DNA from 2 places in the uncultured Maritalea sp. genome. Region 2 is predicted to be linked to the other one. Evidence: riboswitches for the same ligand, from Rfam matches in the RefSeq annotation. Region 2 holds a riboswitch; the other holds the start of a gene.
The links. A riboswitch is a leader RNA that binds a small molecule or an ion and turns the genes downstream of it on or off. The one in region 2 is predicted to bind thiamine pyrophosphate.
Positions count from the first base shown of each region.

Region 1 (7,934 bases), on a different contig from region 2:
GCGCGCTCTTATACGTAATTCCTTTCTTGACGCTACAAGCCCGAAACGACAAATTGCACTCGATTTTAAGTCATATTTTTGGAGTTTTTATGCTGAGCATAGAGATCATCAAGCGCAGCTTTTTTGCCACGATCAACAATTTCGACACCATTTACAAAATATCGGCTTTTTGGGTGCCGCTGATGGTCATCGCAGGCCTACCTTTGATCACAGCTGGATCGACAAACGATGTTTACACGGGCGCGGCCATGCCGTGGATCATGAGCCAAAGTTGGCCGATTTGGTTGCCACTTGGTGCGCTGATGATTTTTGTCACAATTGTTGGGGCAGCAATTGTTGCGATAGCATGGCATCGGTTCTTGGTACTCGGGGAAGTGCCTAAAAAGGTTATCGTTTGGCCAGAAGGATGGCCCGTGCAGCGCTATTTTTGGACGGGTGTGGTCCTCTTCATCGTCCCTATGATTTTGGCTATACTTGTATCAACATGGGCCGTCGTTAGCAGTGCTGAAAATGGAGCAATACCAACACAACCGCAAACTGGATTTGACGTCTTTTGGCCAACCTTTGCGGGTAATTTTGTCATTTATCTCGTGTTTCTATTTTGGGGGCTCAAGCTCCCAGCTATCGCGCTTGAAAAACCGACGCACCATAAGCCATTGTCATCTTTCAAATTCAGAGACAGCTTCCATTATACACGTCAGCATTTTGTCCAAATACTCATCCTAGCTCTCGCGTTTTCCTTCATCCTGACTTTGATTAATTCACTACAGGCCGTAATTTTTGGAGCAAGTTTAATCACGGACCTTAAAACGGCCTTGGGTGCCATATTGTCCACGTTACTCAGTTATCTCTTGATGTTCTTTACGGTTGGTCTTTTGTCAGAGTTGTACAAAGCTTTGGTGCAAGAAAAGCAAATGCAAGAGGTGCAGGCCTAGTCAAACACCACATGACCTAGTTTTTCTGGATTGCGGATAATGTAGAGCTGTTTGATTTGGCCGTCTGTCGTCCAGGCTATCGACCAAGCTTGTACGTCGTTTTTATCTTCGCGGATCAATATTCCAGGGGTGCCGTTAATGGTGATCAATTTAATATCACTAGGATTGGGACGACCAAATTTTTCACCAAGGCCGAAAAAGAAACGCATGATTTTCTCCCGGCCATAAATAGGCAAAAGCGTGGCGGATTTGACGCCACCGCCATCGGTGACCAACACTGCATCTTCAGCGATAAAGTCCACAAATTCACTCAACTCGCCTGTTTTAAGGGCGGCCAAAAATGACGTCACCAATGGCTCATTCGTTGACATGGGCAAAGCTGCATCCCCTTCGCTGCGCACTTTTTGACGGGCGCGGGAGGCGAGTTTGCGGCAAGAGGCCTCAGTGCGATCCAGTGTTTTAGCGATTTCGTCAAACCCAAGATCAAACACATCATGTAATAAAAAGGCAGCGCGTTCGGGAGCGGATAATTTTTCCAAGGTCAACATCAACGCAAAGGAAATATCGTCTGCCTTTTGTATCATCTCATCGGGGCCAGTGGATTGATCTGCGACCAATGGTTCGGGCAGCCATGCGCCCACATAGGTTTCCCGCTTATGCTTAGCGGATCTAAGCTGATCCAGCGATAAACGGGTAATAATGGTGGTGAGGAAAGCTTGCGGATTATCGACAGCAGTGCCGTCCACCTTGCTCCAGCGCACCCAAGTATCTTGCACCATATCTTCCGCATCTGCCACTGAGCCGAGCATGCGGTAGGCAAGGCCAAAAAGCCGTTTGCGTTCATTTTCGAACATCTCGTCTTGGTCCAAATCTGACATTACGCCCTCCTTCACTAGCAATAAGACGATTGGGCCATAAAAATGTGACCATGCCGGTCACAAATCTACGGGCTGCTGCGTCTAGACTTTAAACGAAGGAGAAAAAGATGGCACGAGCAGTGCAATGGATTTTTGTTGGCTGGTTCCTTTTGCTGGCGGGTTTTATGTTTTTTACCCCCATGGTTTGGTATCAAACAACGCCTGGTGTGGTGCAAACCGGACCGTTTAATATGCATTTCATTATGGATATTGGCTTGGTGTTTTTAATGAGTGGCTTGGCCATGGCATATGGATTGGTGCGGCATGATCAAACCGCCCTAGTGTGCGGTGCTTTGTGGCCGGCTTTACACGCCGCATTTCATATTTTCATTTGGTTTCAACGCGGCATTCCGCTTGATTTTATTGCCGTCAGTAATCTTTTTGGCATTCAGTTGCCCGCTTGGGGCGCGTTGTTGCTTGCCTGTCAGTCCCCTAAAAGGAGCTATCGCCATGCTTAAAACAGTTTTGCACAAAAGTACCGCCAGCTTTGAAAAGCAATATGATTATGACGCGAGCTATATGCATCAAATCATCGACAAATCTAAAGGCGGTGGGTGGCGTTTAGGCTTGTTGCCGATCTTAAGTCTTTATAGGGGCCCAAAGGCCGCAAAAGACGTGTGGGCAGGCGCGGCGCTGGCGTCAACACTTGATGCTGATTGTGGGTCTTGTGCGCAATTGATTGTGGATCAAGCGATTGAAATTGGGGTGGCTCCCAAGGAGCTTGAACAATGTGCAAAAGGCCATGCCGAAACACCAAGCGATTGCGGTTTGGGTTATTTATTTGCGCAAAGTGCAATTGCTGGTGGGGCGAATACGGCTGAGTTGCGGGCTGAAATTGTCCGGCGGTATGGCGAAGAAGCGGCAGTGGCCGCCAGCTTTGCCGCGGCTTGTGGGCGGATATATCCAGTGCTCAAACGCGCAACGGGTGATGTTGCGGCCTGCGCAATATTGCGTTTTGGCCCCGAAACTCAAATCGCGGCTGAGTAGTTTAATCCATTGCTCCTCCCTCAAATTTTGCTATTCTCAAACTACCTTGAGGGGGGAATTTATGAGCGATCAGGGACTAGAGGCCTATCAGCCACCAAAACTGCCAAGCGTAAGAACCATTCATTTTTCAGATGTGCGCGCCGCATTGCTTGCTGGTTGGCAAGACTTTAAAAAAGCGCCCCTATTGGGGCTGTTTTTTGGCGGGTTTTATGCCGTTGGCGGACTGGCGATTTGGGCCGGTTTGATGGTTTACAACATGCCTTGGATGATTATTCCGTTGGCCATCGGCTTTCCCCTGGTTGGGCCATTTGTGGCGGTTGGTACTTATGAAGTGAGCCGCAGGCTGCTCGCCGGTGAGCCTTTGGTTTGGCGTCAGATATTCTTTTTGATTCTCGGACAAAGGGAGCGGCAGCTGGGTTGGATGGCTTTTGTCGTGCTGTTCATCTTTTGGATTTGGGTCTATCAAATTCGGTTGGTGATGGCCTTGTTCTTGGGGTTCAAAACATATTCGTCACTTGGCGAGTTTTTGAGCATCGTCACCACAACGCCTGAAGGGCTAGGCTTTCTGGCCGTGGGCACGATAATCGGGGCGTTGATTTCATTTTCGCTATTCGCCGCAACTGTTGTGGCCATGCCTTTGTTGATGGCGAGGGATATCGATTTTGTTTCTGCGATTATTGTAAGTTTCAACGCCGTACGGATCAACTTTTTGCCCATGCTCGGGTTTGCGCTGGTTGTTGGTGGCCTCACCCTTGTTGCCATGTTGCCCGCTTTTATGGGGCTTTTGGTGGTGTTGCCTGTGTTGGGGCATGCCACATGGCATCTTTATACAAAGGTTGTCGTGCACGCGTAGTGGACTGATCTCAGCCCATATCAGCATTTCGAGAAACTGATGAAACCAATTGATTGGGATTGGGGTGGTTGACGCACGTCAAGGCGCGCAACCATCCTTTCAGCTATGGGTGGATTGTTGGGGACTGTAGCGCGCGAGTTGGCTCGAAATACTTGCTGCGCGGTTCCTAAGAAACGAAAGGAAACCAAGCCATGCAAGCTCAAGACATTATGACAGCCAAGGTTATTTCTGTTGCAACATCTTCCACCGTGGAGCAGGTAACTCAGCTAATGATCAAACACCATATTAGCGCTCTGCCCGTGGTGGACGAAGCGGGGGTCGTTCAAGGCATCGTTTCTGAAGGCGATTTAATGCGGCGAGTGGAAGGCGCAAATGATCGACCAAAATCTTGGTGGTTGCGTATGGTTTCAAGCCGAGAGGATACTGCCCAAGATTTTGTTGCGCTGCGCGGGCGACACGTTGAAGACGTCATGACGAAAAAGGTCATTTCGGTTGAACCTGATATGCAAGTGGGTGAAGTGGCACGCCTGTTGGCTGAAAAGCACATAAAACGCGTGCCTGTTGTCAAAGATGGCAAATTGCTTGGTATCGTAAGTCGCGCAAATTTGATGCATGCCTTGGCGGCAACGCCAAAAAGAGAAATCAAAAGAGATGCTACCGACCTTGAGAAGCGCTCGATTATCCTTGAGGCCTTGTCCGAAGTGCCAGATTTGAACATCAACCACCTCAACGTCATTGTTGAAGGTAACCAAGTTGATGTTTGGGGTGTTGCGTCGTCGCAAGCTGAAGAAAAAGCGGTCAAAGTTGCCGTGGAAAACATCGCTGGAATAGAAAATGTGACGTACAACTTGGGTCGATTGCCCGGTTATGCTTGGGGGATTTGATCAATTCATCTCTTAGTGGTTGCAGAGCCGAAAAGCCGTCTGGCTACGGCCTTAAAACACTAAAATGGATTGACTTGAAAGGTTCCTTATCTCGTTGATACTTATACCGGTTATTGGTTTCTCGGCGTGATTTCTTCTGCCTGATCTTAGCGCAAAGTCTAAGGGGGGTTGTGATAAGGCGCTTGACAAGTTTTCAAATCGATATCAGTTTGTGCGCGTAACCAGGGGGGCTCTGACAAGGAGCTGAGAGGTCGCTGGAATGGGTTTCCATTCAGCGCGACGACCCTTTGAACCTGATCCAGTTAACGCTGGCGTAGGGACGGTCATCTTGCGTTTTCCTGTCGCCCAAAATGGGTGAAATCTAAGCCGCAACTGCACTTTCTTGAAGCCTAAGCCGTTGAATTGGGTCCCACTTTTAAAAAAAGGGGCGACCTTAATGAACGCTATTACTCCTCAAATCACCACCGGGCCATTGCCGGCCTCGCGCAAAATTTACAAACCTGGCAAAATTCACCCGGACATTCTGGTGCCCATGCGTGAAATCGCATTGAACCCAAGCGCCAATGAGCCTCCAGTTGTGGTTTACGATAGTTCGGGCCCATATACAGCAGATGGATTTTCCAACACGATTGAACAGGGTGTGCCCCGATTGCGTGAAAGTTGGATTGAGGCACGCGGTGATGTGCAGACCTATCAGGGGCGCGAGATCACCGCGGCGGATAATGGGTTTGTGTCAGATGCAAAACTGACCCCACAGTTTCCGAACCTGCATCAACCTAAGCGCGCTAAGGATGGCAAAGCGGTCACCCAGTTGGCTTATGCACGCGCTGGTGTGATTACACCAGAAATGGAATTTATTGCCATTCGTGAGAATTTGGGGCGGGCGGAACTCAAAGAAAAACTTAAGCGTGACGGCGAAGATTGGGGCGCATCTATCCCTGATTATGTGACGCCTGAATTTGTGCGCGATGAAGTTGCGGCGGGTCGAGCAGTGATCCCGGCGAACATCAACCACCCCGAGGTGGAGCCGATGATTATTGGGCGCAATTTCCTAGTGAAGATCAACGCCAATATTGGCAATTCGGCGGTCACTTCTTCCATGGAAGAAGAGGTGGACAAAATGGTTTGGGCGATCCGTTGGGGTGGGGACACCGTGATGGATTTGTCCACCGGCCGCAATATTCACAATATCCGCGAGTGGATTATCCGCAATTCACCAGTACCCATTGGCACCGTGCCGATTTATCAGGCGCTCGAAAAGGTCAATGGCATTGCTGAAGACCTGACGTGGGAGGTTTATCGGGACACCTTGATTGAACAGGCTGAGCAAGGGGTGGATTATTTCACCATTCACGCTGGGGTGCGTTTGCACTATGTGCCCTTAACGGCGGAACGCGTGACGGGCATTGTGTCGCGCGGCGGCTCAATCATGGCGAAGTGGTGCTTGCATCACCATAAGGAGAGTTTTCTTTATGAGCATTTTGAAGAGATTTGCGATATTTGCCGCAAGTATGATGTGTCGTTTTCGTTGGGTGATGGGCTGCGTCCGGGCTCGATTGCCGATGCCAATGATGCGGCGCAATTTGCTGAATTGGAAACCCTTGGCGAATTGACCCAAGTGGCATGGGCCAAAGACTGTCAGGTGATGATTGAAGGTCCGGGTCATGTGCCTATGCACAAGATCAAAGAGAATATGGACAAGCAGCTTAAGGTCTGTGGCGAAGCCCCGTTTTATACGCTTGGGCCGCTGACCACTGATATTGCGCCGGGATATGACCATATTACTTCGGGAATTGGTGCGGCAATGATCGGCTGGTTTGGAACCGCCATGCTTTGTTATGTCACCCCGAAGGAACATTTGGGATTGCCGGATCGTGACGATGTAAAGGTTGGGGTAATCACCTACAAAATTGCAGCCCATGCGGCGGATTTGGCCAAGGGGCACCCCGCCGCCCAAATACGCGACGATGCGTTAAGTCGGGCGCGGTTTGAGTTTCGTTGGGAAGATCAGTTTAACCTCTCGCTTGATCCTGATACGGCGCGGGACTTTCACGATCAAACCTTGCCCAAAGAAGCCCATAAGGTGGCCCATTTTTGTTCCATGTGTGGGCCAAAGTTTTGCTCGATGAAGATCAGCCACGACATTCGATCTGAAGCCAATGAAGAGGGCATGGCGGCCATGGCTGAAAAGTATAAATCGGGTGGCAATTTATATATGACGCCTGAGGAACTTGAAGCGCTCAGCGGGAGCTAGGGCCATGCGGGTCACCATATTGGGGGCCGGCGTTGCTGGCCTCACCGCCGCCACCGAATTGGTGGCGCGCGGGGTTGATGTTGAAATTGTGGAGCGTGGCGCAGCGCCCGGCGCACAGAGTTGCTCGTGGTATGCGGGGGGCATGTTGGCCCCTGAATGCGAGGCTGATATGGCTGAGCCGATTGTGGTTGAGCTGGGGCGCGAAGCATTGGCCTGGTGGCAAAAATATGTGCCAGACATTGTGCAACGTGGCTCAATTGTTGTCAGCACAAGTCGTGATCGCAACGAATTGAAGCGGTTTGGTGCGCGTACCAAATGCCACCAATGGCTGAAGCAAAAAGAATTGGCAGCGCTGGAACCTGATCTAGGAGAGCGGTTCGCCGAAGCGCTTTTTTTCAAAGATGAAGCGCATATGGACCCGCGCGCGGCCCTGTTGGCACTGACCCAACATCTTTGCGAACAAGGGGTGAAATTTCACTATGGGGCAACGCTTGAGGACGTGACGCCGGGTGGCAAAATCATTGATGCGCGGGGATTGGCGGCACGCGATTTCTTGCCCCAATTGCGTGGCGTGCGCGGTGAAATGCTGGTGGTGAAATGCGATGATGTTCAGCTAAGCCGCCCGGTGCGGCTCGCTCATCCGCGGTTTCCGGTTTACATCGTGCCGCGTGGCGAAGGCCTTTATATGATCGGTGCGACGCAGATTGAAAGCGAACGGGCTGGCGGTGTGAGCGCAAAGTCGATGGTTGATTTGATCAATGCAGCTTACGCGGTGCACCCCGCTTTTGGGGAGGCAGAAATTGTGGAAACTGGAGCCCAATTGCGCCCCGCGTTCCCAGATAATTTGCCTCGGGTGAATTGGGTCAATGATCGATTGCACATCAACGGACTTTTTCGACACGGATACTTGTTGAGCCCAGCCTGCGCGCGCATGGCGGCGGATATTCTTTGTCGTTCAAATCAACCAGCGGAGTTTATGGATGAAGATCATAATCAATGGGCAACCGCTTGAGGTTGAGGCAAAAAGGCTTGATCAGGCGATGACCGAATTGGGCTTTGCCGAGCAACGGGTCGCCACCGCTTTAAATGGTGAATTTGTTCCCC
Region 1 covers NZ_CAKZPW010000026.1:532-8,465, reverse strand. Annotated here, with positions in the region: gene Q0231_RS01125 (hypothetical protein) at 90-935, shown strand; gene Q0231_RS01120 (sigma-70 family RNA polymerase sigma factor) at 932-1,813, opposite strand; gene Q0231_RS01115 (hypothetical protein) at 1,921-2,310, shown strand; gene Q0231_RS01110 (hypothetical protein) at 2,303-2,839, shown strand; gene Q0231_RS01105 (DUF2189 domain-containing protein) at 2,901-3,692, shown strand; gene Q0231_RS01100 (CBS domain-containing protein) at 3,884-4,576, shown strand; TPP riboswitch at 4,790-4,914, shown strand; gene thiC (phosphomethylpyrimidine synthase ThiC) at 5,013-6,830, shown strand; gene thiO (glycine oxidase ThiO) at 6,835-7,842, shown strand; gene thiS (sulfur carrier protein ThiS) at 7,811-7,934, shown strand, end outside.
Region 1: it holds a riboswitch for thiamine pyrophosphate, as region 2 does, so the genes downstream of both, thiC (phosphomethylpyrimidine synthase ThiC) here and thiB (thiamine ABC transporter substrate binding subunit) in region 2, are expected to answer to the same signal.

Region 2 (7,191 bases):
GTTTGGTCGCGAGACGTCGATGAAACTGGAGCACCGGTGATCAAGGCGGTTGTTTCCGTTCCTGCGCGCAACTTGTCCGTAAATGTGCTGTTTAGAAAAAACAGTGACGATGCTCTGCCCGCCAGTCATCTCTTTGAGATCAACTTCTCTGTAACGGAGAGTTTTCTTGGTGGCGGCATTGCCAGTTTGCCGGGCATTTTGCTTAAGGACCAAGAGTTGGCACAGGGAGATCCATTGATCGGTGCATCGGCAAGGGTTTTTGATAATTCATTCTTCTTTGCGCTAAGCGCTGCGGAAGCGGATCTTTCTAAGAATGTTGCTTTGATTTCAAAACGCGGTTGGATTGACTTGCCTGTCGTTTATTCCACTGGTCGTAAAGCGATCGTGACCATGGAAAAAGGCAAAGAGGGTGCAGCGATTTTTGAATCTGTGTTGGCAGCATGGGCCGCTGAATAGGCCCTCTAACGCACAACCGCTTCTAATCTGCCATCCTTTAGATTGAACAATTGATCGGCCAAGGCATCAAAATCTTGGCTGTGATGGCTGACCAAAATGGCGTGCCAGTTGTGCTGTTTTACTAAGTTTTTCACGAGATCTCGCATTTGGCTGGCCGTATCGCCATCCAGTGCAGAGAATGGTTCATCGAGCAGCAAAATGGGCTGATTGCGGGCCAAGGTGCGGGCCAATGCAACGCGCTGTTGTTGTCCACCAGAGAGAGATGCGCATTTTTGGTTTTCAAAACCCGCTAGTCCCACTTCCGCCAATTTTTCACTTGTATTGATGTAGTCTTTACGTCCCAGCTGCACATTTTGGGCGGCGGTAAGGTGCGCGAACACATTGTCTTTTTGAAACAGAATGGACACGGGGCGTTCTTCTGGCGCAAGCCTAAGAAGAGAGTTGTCATCTAGTTCAATTTGACCTGATGAGGGGGTTTGAAACCCTGCGACCAAATCAAGCAGTGTGGATTTTCCAGAGCCGCTTGCCCCCGCAATGCCTACGATTTCTCCGCGATTTACTCTGAAGTCAAAGTGATATGGTGTGGTTTTTGGATAGGCGAATTCTACTCTATTGAAGGTGAGCATTGTCGCGTCCTCCCAGTATTTTGGGGAAAATGTAAAAGCTAAATACTGCGATGAACAGTAAAATTGCAGCCAGCATTGCGGCGTCATTGGACCGATATGCCCCCAAAGCACGGTACATCATCCAAGGTAAGGTGCTGAAGTCGTCTGTGCCAAATAGGGCGATGACCCCAAGGTCGCCAAACGAATAACTAAAGCCAAGGGCAAAAACATAGGCGCATTCTTTGCGGATAAGGGGCAGTTCGATAAAGCGGAACCTGCGCCAGCCGTTGATGTTTAGGCTTTTGACCAGACGAAAATGTTTGTTGGCTATTTTCTCAACAGGCGGGCCAAGCGTTGCGTTTGCCAGCGGTAAGGCCAATAGCGCATTGGCAATGACCACAACATAGATGCCCACTTTTGATGTGTCCAAGCCTGCAAATCGGGCCAACAAAAAGAATCCAAGAGCCAAGACGATCGACGGTGTCGCAAGGTAGGCAAAAACCGGTGCGCTGATGAACGTGCGCAAAAGATTGGTGCTGGTGGGGCTTGTATTTTGGTAGATCAATTCGGCACGTGCAAAAGCAAGCAACATGGCACAAGTGAGCGCGATGGTGGCGCTGGCGGTAGCGATGATACAAGATGTAGCTAGGGCGTTGAGAAATTTTTGCGAGCTGATGAGCTTGAATATAGCGGGATCAAAGCCTTCATAGAGGATGATCAGCAAAGGGCTTGCATAGGTGAGCATAAGCACGAACAGCAAGGCGCCGATTATCCATTTTACTTTGCCTGTTGCGGCCCAGAGGTGGTTTTGGCTGGCGCCAATTAGCACTGAATTGCTTTTAAGTCCTGCTGTGGGGATGATGATGAACAGGCAAAACGCCAATTGCGCTGCGGCTAAAAGCGCTGCGCGATGAAGGTCAAAATCAAGCTTTACCGCTTCAAAAATGGCAACTTCAAATGTGGCATTGGCAGGGCCGCCGCCTAGCAATAGCACGACGGAAAATGATGTAAAACACATCAAGAAAATGGTTGCGCCAAGGCCGGGCATGGCGCTTTTGAGAGCAGGCCAATCAAGGATTGTGAAGCGTTGCCATTCGCTTAGGCCAAGGGATTGGCCCAATTTTAAGCTGGCGCTGGGTAATGCTTGCAAGCGATCATAAAATATCCGCGCGGCGAAAGAGCCGTTGAGAATTGTGTGAGCGGCAAGAATGCCTTGCAGTCCAAAAATGGTGAAGGGCAGTTTGCCTAATCCAACAGATTGGCCGATGTCGTTGATGAGCCCGGCGCGCCCCCAAATGGCTAATAGACCGAAAGCCACCACCAAGGTGGGCAATACCAGCCCGGCGGACAGGAAGGCTAGAACAAATGGTTTACCGAAGAACGTGAGACGGGTGAGTGCAATGGCAACAATGCTGCCGGTTACGAAAGCAAGTAAAACGGAAAGGCCCGCTTGAATGGCGGACATTCGAAGCAGGTGAAAAATATCGATCGAACTGGTTTTTGGATTACCAAACAGATCAGCGGCTTGCCAAATGATGGCAATGAGGGCGCAAATGAGCGCCCCGACGCATAAGGCAATGAGCAGGCCCACCAATAGGCGCGGCGCGCGCAAAAGGGGGAAGGTCCCGCCCATAGGGCGAGACCATGTTTTATTATTCAATGCCGGCAAAGAAGGCACCAATATATGCCTTTGTGTTGGCGCCAACGTCTTGATCATCAAGCAGCAACGTCTGCTCTTTGGTCAAAGGTGTTGCAAAACCCTCAGGCAATCCGCCTTCCAATTCAACCACTGGGAACATCCAGTTGGTTGTCGGGATGATTTTTTGCGCGTCTTGGCTCACAAGATACTTCATGAAGCTCTGTGCCAATTCTTGGTTTTTTGAGGACTTCAAAACACCGGCCAATTCGATTTGCAGGTAGTGACCTTCGTCAAAAATCGCTGCGGCGTAATTGTCGTCCTCTTCGGCGATCTTATGGTATGAAGGCGAGGTGGTGTAGCTTAGCACCATGTCCGCTTCCCCATCCAAGAACAGGCTGTAGCTTTCAGACCAACCTTTTGTGACGGTTAGGATATGATCTTTTAGATCAGGCCACATCTCTGCAGTATCGTCGCCATAGGCCGCTTTTGCCCAAAGCACCAAGCCAAGGCCGGGTGTGGATGAGCGTGGGTCTTGAATAACGAATTTGAAATCTTCGCCCGCTTTGTCCAAATCTTCAAATGAAGTTGGTGCCTTTGGGAAGTCTGATTTGCGATAAACGAAGGCAAAATAGCCATAGTCAAACGGCACAAACTGCTCTGATGAATAATCGATTGGCAATTTGAGTGCTGACAGATCTGTGTTGTGTGCAGCAAACAATTCGGTGCTTTTTGCTTCAGCTGCAACACTTGTATCGAGCCCTAGAATAATGTCCGCTTTTGTGCTGTCGCCTTCAAGTTGGGCTTTGCGCAGGGCGCTGATCGCATCTTCTGCGCCAACAAAATCCACGATGCAATTGCAAGTGGCTTCAAAGCCAGCTTTGATTTGTGGGCCAGGGCCCCAATCGGATGCGAAGCTATCATATGTATAGATGGTGAGCGTTGGCTTATCGTTTGCCACTGCAGTTGATGCAAATGGAACAAGAGAAATAAGCGCCGCAATCGTGAGTTTTTTCAAAGACATGTACTGTCCCTCATATCAAACAATGTGCGGTCGTGCATAAAAGGGGAAATGACAATCTTTAGCCGTTTTGGCACTTGTCATCTCGGTCTCCCTCCGCCAGCATGACCTGGTTCAGGTTATATGGGTTTATTCTCAGCTCCTTTTGGAGCACCCCAGCGAGATGGGGCTAACTTAGTCGATTTGAGTTGTTATGCAAGACCCCAATAAGTCGAGTGCGCAAAAGGCCCTATTGCTATTTTCAACGCCCGTTATTGTGCTGGGTGGAGGGGATTTTGACCCCGCCCAATTGCGCGAGTTCGTAGAACGAGGCTATGCGTTGATTGCGGCTGATGGGGCGGCAGACGCGGCGTTGGCGCTGGGGCTTCAATTGCATGCCGTGATTGGAGATTTTGATTCCATTGCGGATCGCAGTGCGTTTGATCCAAACGTTCAGATGATTGAAATTATCGAGCAAGAAACCACCGATTTTGAGAAATGCCTATACTCAATTGATGCGCCCATGTTCATTTGTTTTGGCATGTTGGGCAAAAGGGTCGATCATACGCTCGCCGCATTTCACACCATCGCGCGATATGGGGCGCAAAAGCATATTGTTTTGATGGATCAAGTCGATATGTGTATTGGCGTAGCGGGGGATTTTGAGATTGATTTACCGGTGAGGACAAGGTTTTCAGTTTATCCGCTTCACCCAGCAAAATTTAAGTCGTCGGTTGGCCTGAAATTTCCGTTAGATGGATTGACCTTGGATGTGGGGAAACGCATTGGTACGTCAAACGTAACTTGTGCGCCAAAAGTGCAATTGAATTGTGCAAAAGACTTTGATGATCCATATCTTGTCATCTTGCCAAGAACACATTTTGGCGCGATCTTGAATAAGCTGTACTAACCAACGAATTGGGACCCCGCCAATGTATCAACCACCGGCTTTCAAAGAGACGCGCAAAGAAGTATTGCTTGATGCAATTGCGCAGCACCCATTGGCCGCCTTGGTCTGCAACATTTCTGAGGGGCTAACAGCCAATCATTTGCCGATGGTTTTGGCCAAAAACGGCGAGCAGCTGCATGCCCATTTGTCGCGCGGCAATGATTTGCTGGAGCAGTGCGAAGATGGGGCTGAGGCTTTGGCCATTTTTCAAGGGCCTGCGCACTATATTTCCGCTGGGTGGTATCCGGGTAAAAAAGAACATGGCAAAGAAGTGCCTACCTACAATTATGTGGTGGTGCACGCGCGGGGCAAGTTGCATTTTAAGCATGATGCTAAATGGAAACTATGCCATTTGAAATCTATGACGGATCAGATGGAAGAAGGTCGGGTAGACCCATGGTCCGTTTCGGATGCGCCAGCAGATTACTTGGCGCGTCAGCTCAAAGGGCTTTATGGGCTGGAGTTTGAAATCACCGAACTCGTTGGCAAATGGAAGATGAGTCAGAACCGCCAAAACATCGATAAAGCCGCCGTTGTTGAAGGTTTGCACGACGATGGTGATCAAGCTGCCCTTGCGACTGCAGCGATTATCAAAAAGGGCCTTTAGGCCGGTTCCCCTGCTTTTTCCAACGCCTGCTTTTTCACTTCGATCTGCACCTTCTCAAAAGCGCGCACTTCGATTTGTCTGATGCGTTCACGGGAGACTTCAAACTTTTGCGCAAGTTCTTCCAGCGTCAAGGCAGGTTCGCGCAAGCGGCGGGCTTTGAATATCTCTTGTTCACGTTCGTTTAAAACGCTCATGGCGTTGTTGAGTAAGCTCATGCGCTCGTCATATTCTTGCGCATCGCCAAGGGCGGTTTCTTGGTCTGGTTCATCGTCCACCAGCCAATCTTGCCACTGTGATGCGCCTTCGTCTGAGCGCATGGGTGCGTTCAAGGATGCATCGCCTGTAAGGCGTTGGTTCATGGATACAACGTCTGCCTCAGACACTTTTAGCGTTGTGGCAATTTGTTTGATCTGGTCAGGATGCAACGCGCCATCATCAAGGGCAGCGATTTGACCTTTGATTTTGCGTAGGTTGAAGAATAGGCGTTTTTGGGCGGCGGTGGTGCCGATTTTTACGAGCGACCATGAGCGCAGCACATATTCTTGAATTGATGCGCGGATCCACCACATTGCATAGGTTGCCAGGCGGAAACCCTTATCTGGCTCAAACCGTTTAACCGCCTGCATAAGCCCCACATTGCCTTCTGAAATCACCTCTGAAATTGGCAATCCATATCCGCGATAACCCATGGCAATTTTGGCCACAAGGCGCAGGTGCGACGTGATGAGTTTTTGAGCGGCCTCTGGGTCTTCATGCTCTTTATAGCGCTTGGCGAGCATAAACTCTTCGTTTGGCTCAAGCATTGGGAATTTGCGGATTTCCTGCAAATAGCGCGATAAGCCATTGTCTGAAGACAATGTTGGCAAATTTGTTTGGGCCATTTAGCACCCCCTCATTCCCGTTGCGTGTCGCATCAAACTCAGCCGACACAATTTGATGCTCCATGCTGGACGCACCACATGCAATCAATTTGATTGTTGGACACTATATAGGGCCGATATATGGCATTTCACCCCTTTGAGGGAGAAAAATGTTCAAAAATCGACAAAAGAGCTGAAACTTGGCCTAAGAATCAGCGGTTTGCAAGGTTTTTTCAAGATTTTCCATATCGGTGGGAAAAGGGGAAGAAAAGTGCATCTTGGCGCCAGAAACGGGATGGGCGATGGTCAAATCCACCGCGTGTAGGGCTTGGCGAGTCAAGGATTTGAGTGATTTTTGCACCAACATGGGTAGATTGCGCTCACGGCTTTCAAAACCAATTCCATATGTTGGGTCGCCCAATAGGGCGTGGCCAATGTGGGCCAAATGGACACGGATTTGATGGGTGCGACCTGTTTCGAGCTGACAAGCAATTTTGCTTACTGTCCATGCGTTGCCGCCGAAAGCCATAAGGGTTTTATAATGGGTGACCGCATGGCGGCCATTCTTCTCAACAATCGCCTGCTTGGTGCGGTTGTGTGTCGAGCGACCAATCATTGCATCGATTGTGCCGGCTTCTGGGTCTGGTACTCCCCATACAAAAGCATTGTAGGTACGGCGCAAAGGGCCATTCTTACCGTGGTCTGCAAATTGAGCGGAAAGGGACCTATGCGCCTCGTCGGTTTTGGCCGCAATCATGACGCCGGATGTATCTTTGTCTAAGCGATGCACGATGCCAGGACGTTTTACCCCACCGATGCCTTTAAGGCTGTCGCCGCAATGAAACAGCAGGGCGTTGACCAATGTATCTTTTTCAACGCTAGCGGCGGGATGGACCACCATGCCGGCAGGTTTATCGATGACAATGATCGCATCATCTTCAAACAAAACGTTGAGCGGGATGTCTTGGGGTTCAGGATCTGCGTCAGTTGGTGCGGGTTCGGCAAAACAAAGTTGCTGATCTTGTTTGACGCGGTATTTCGGCTCGCTTATGGTCGCGCCGTCAATTGAAAGCGCACC
Region 2 covers NZ_CAKZPW010000409.1:586-7,776, forward strand. Annotated here, with positions in the region: partial or broken gene Q0231_RS16145 (hypothetical protein) at 1-456, shown strand, start outside; gene Q0231_RS16150 (ATP-binding cassette domain-containing protein) at 462-1,082, opposite strand; gene Q0231_RS16155 (hypothetical protein) at 1,066-2,694, opposite strand; gene thiB (thiamine ABC transporter substrate binding subunit) at 2,714-3,721, opposite strand; TPP riboswitch at 3,793-3,886, opposite strand; gene Q0231_RS16165 (thiamine diphosphokinase) at 3,912-4,607, shown strand; gene Q0231_RS16170 (FMN-binding negative transcriptional regulator) at 4,630-5,253, shown strand; gene rpoH (RNA polymerase sigma factor RpoH) at 5,250-6,134, opposite strand; gene Q0231_RS16180 (RluA family pseudouridine synthase) at 6,319-7,191, opposite strand, start outside.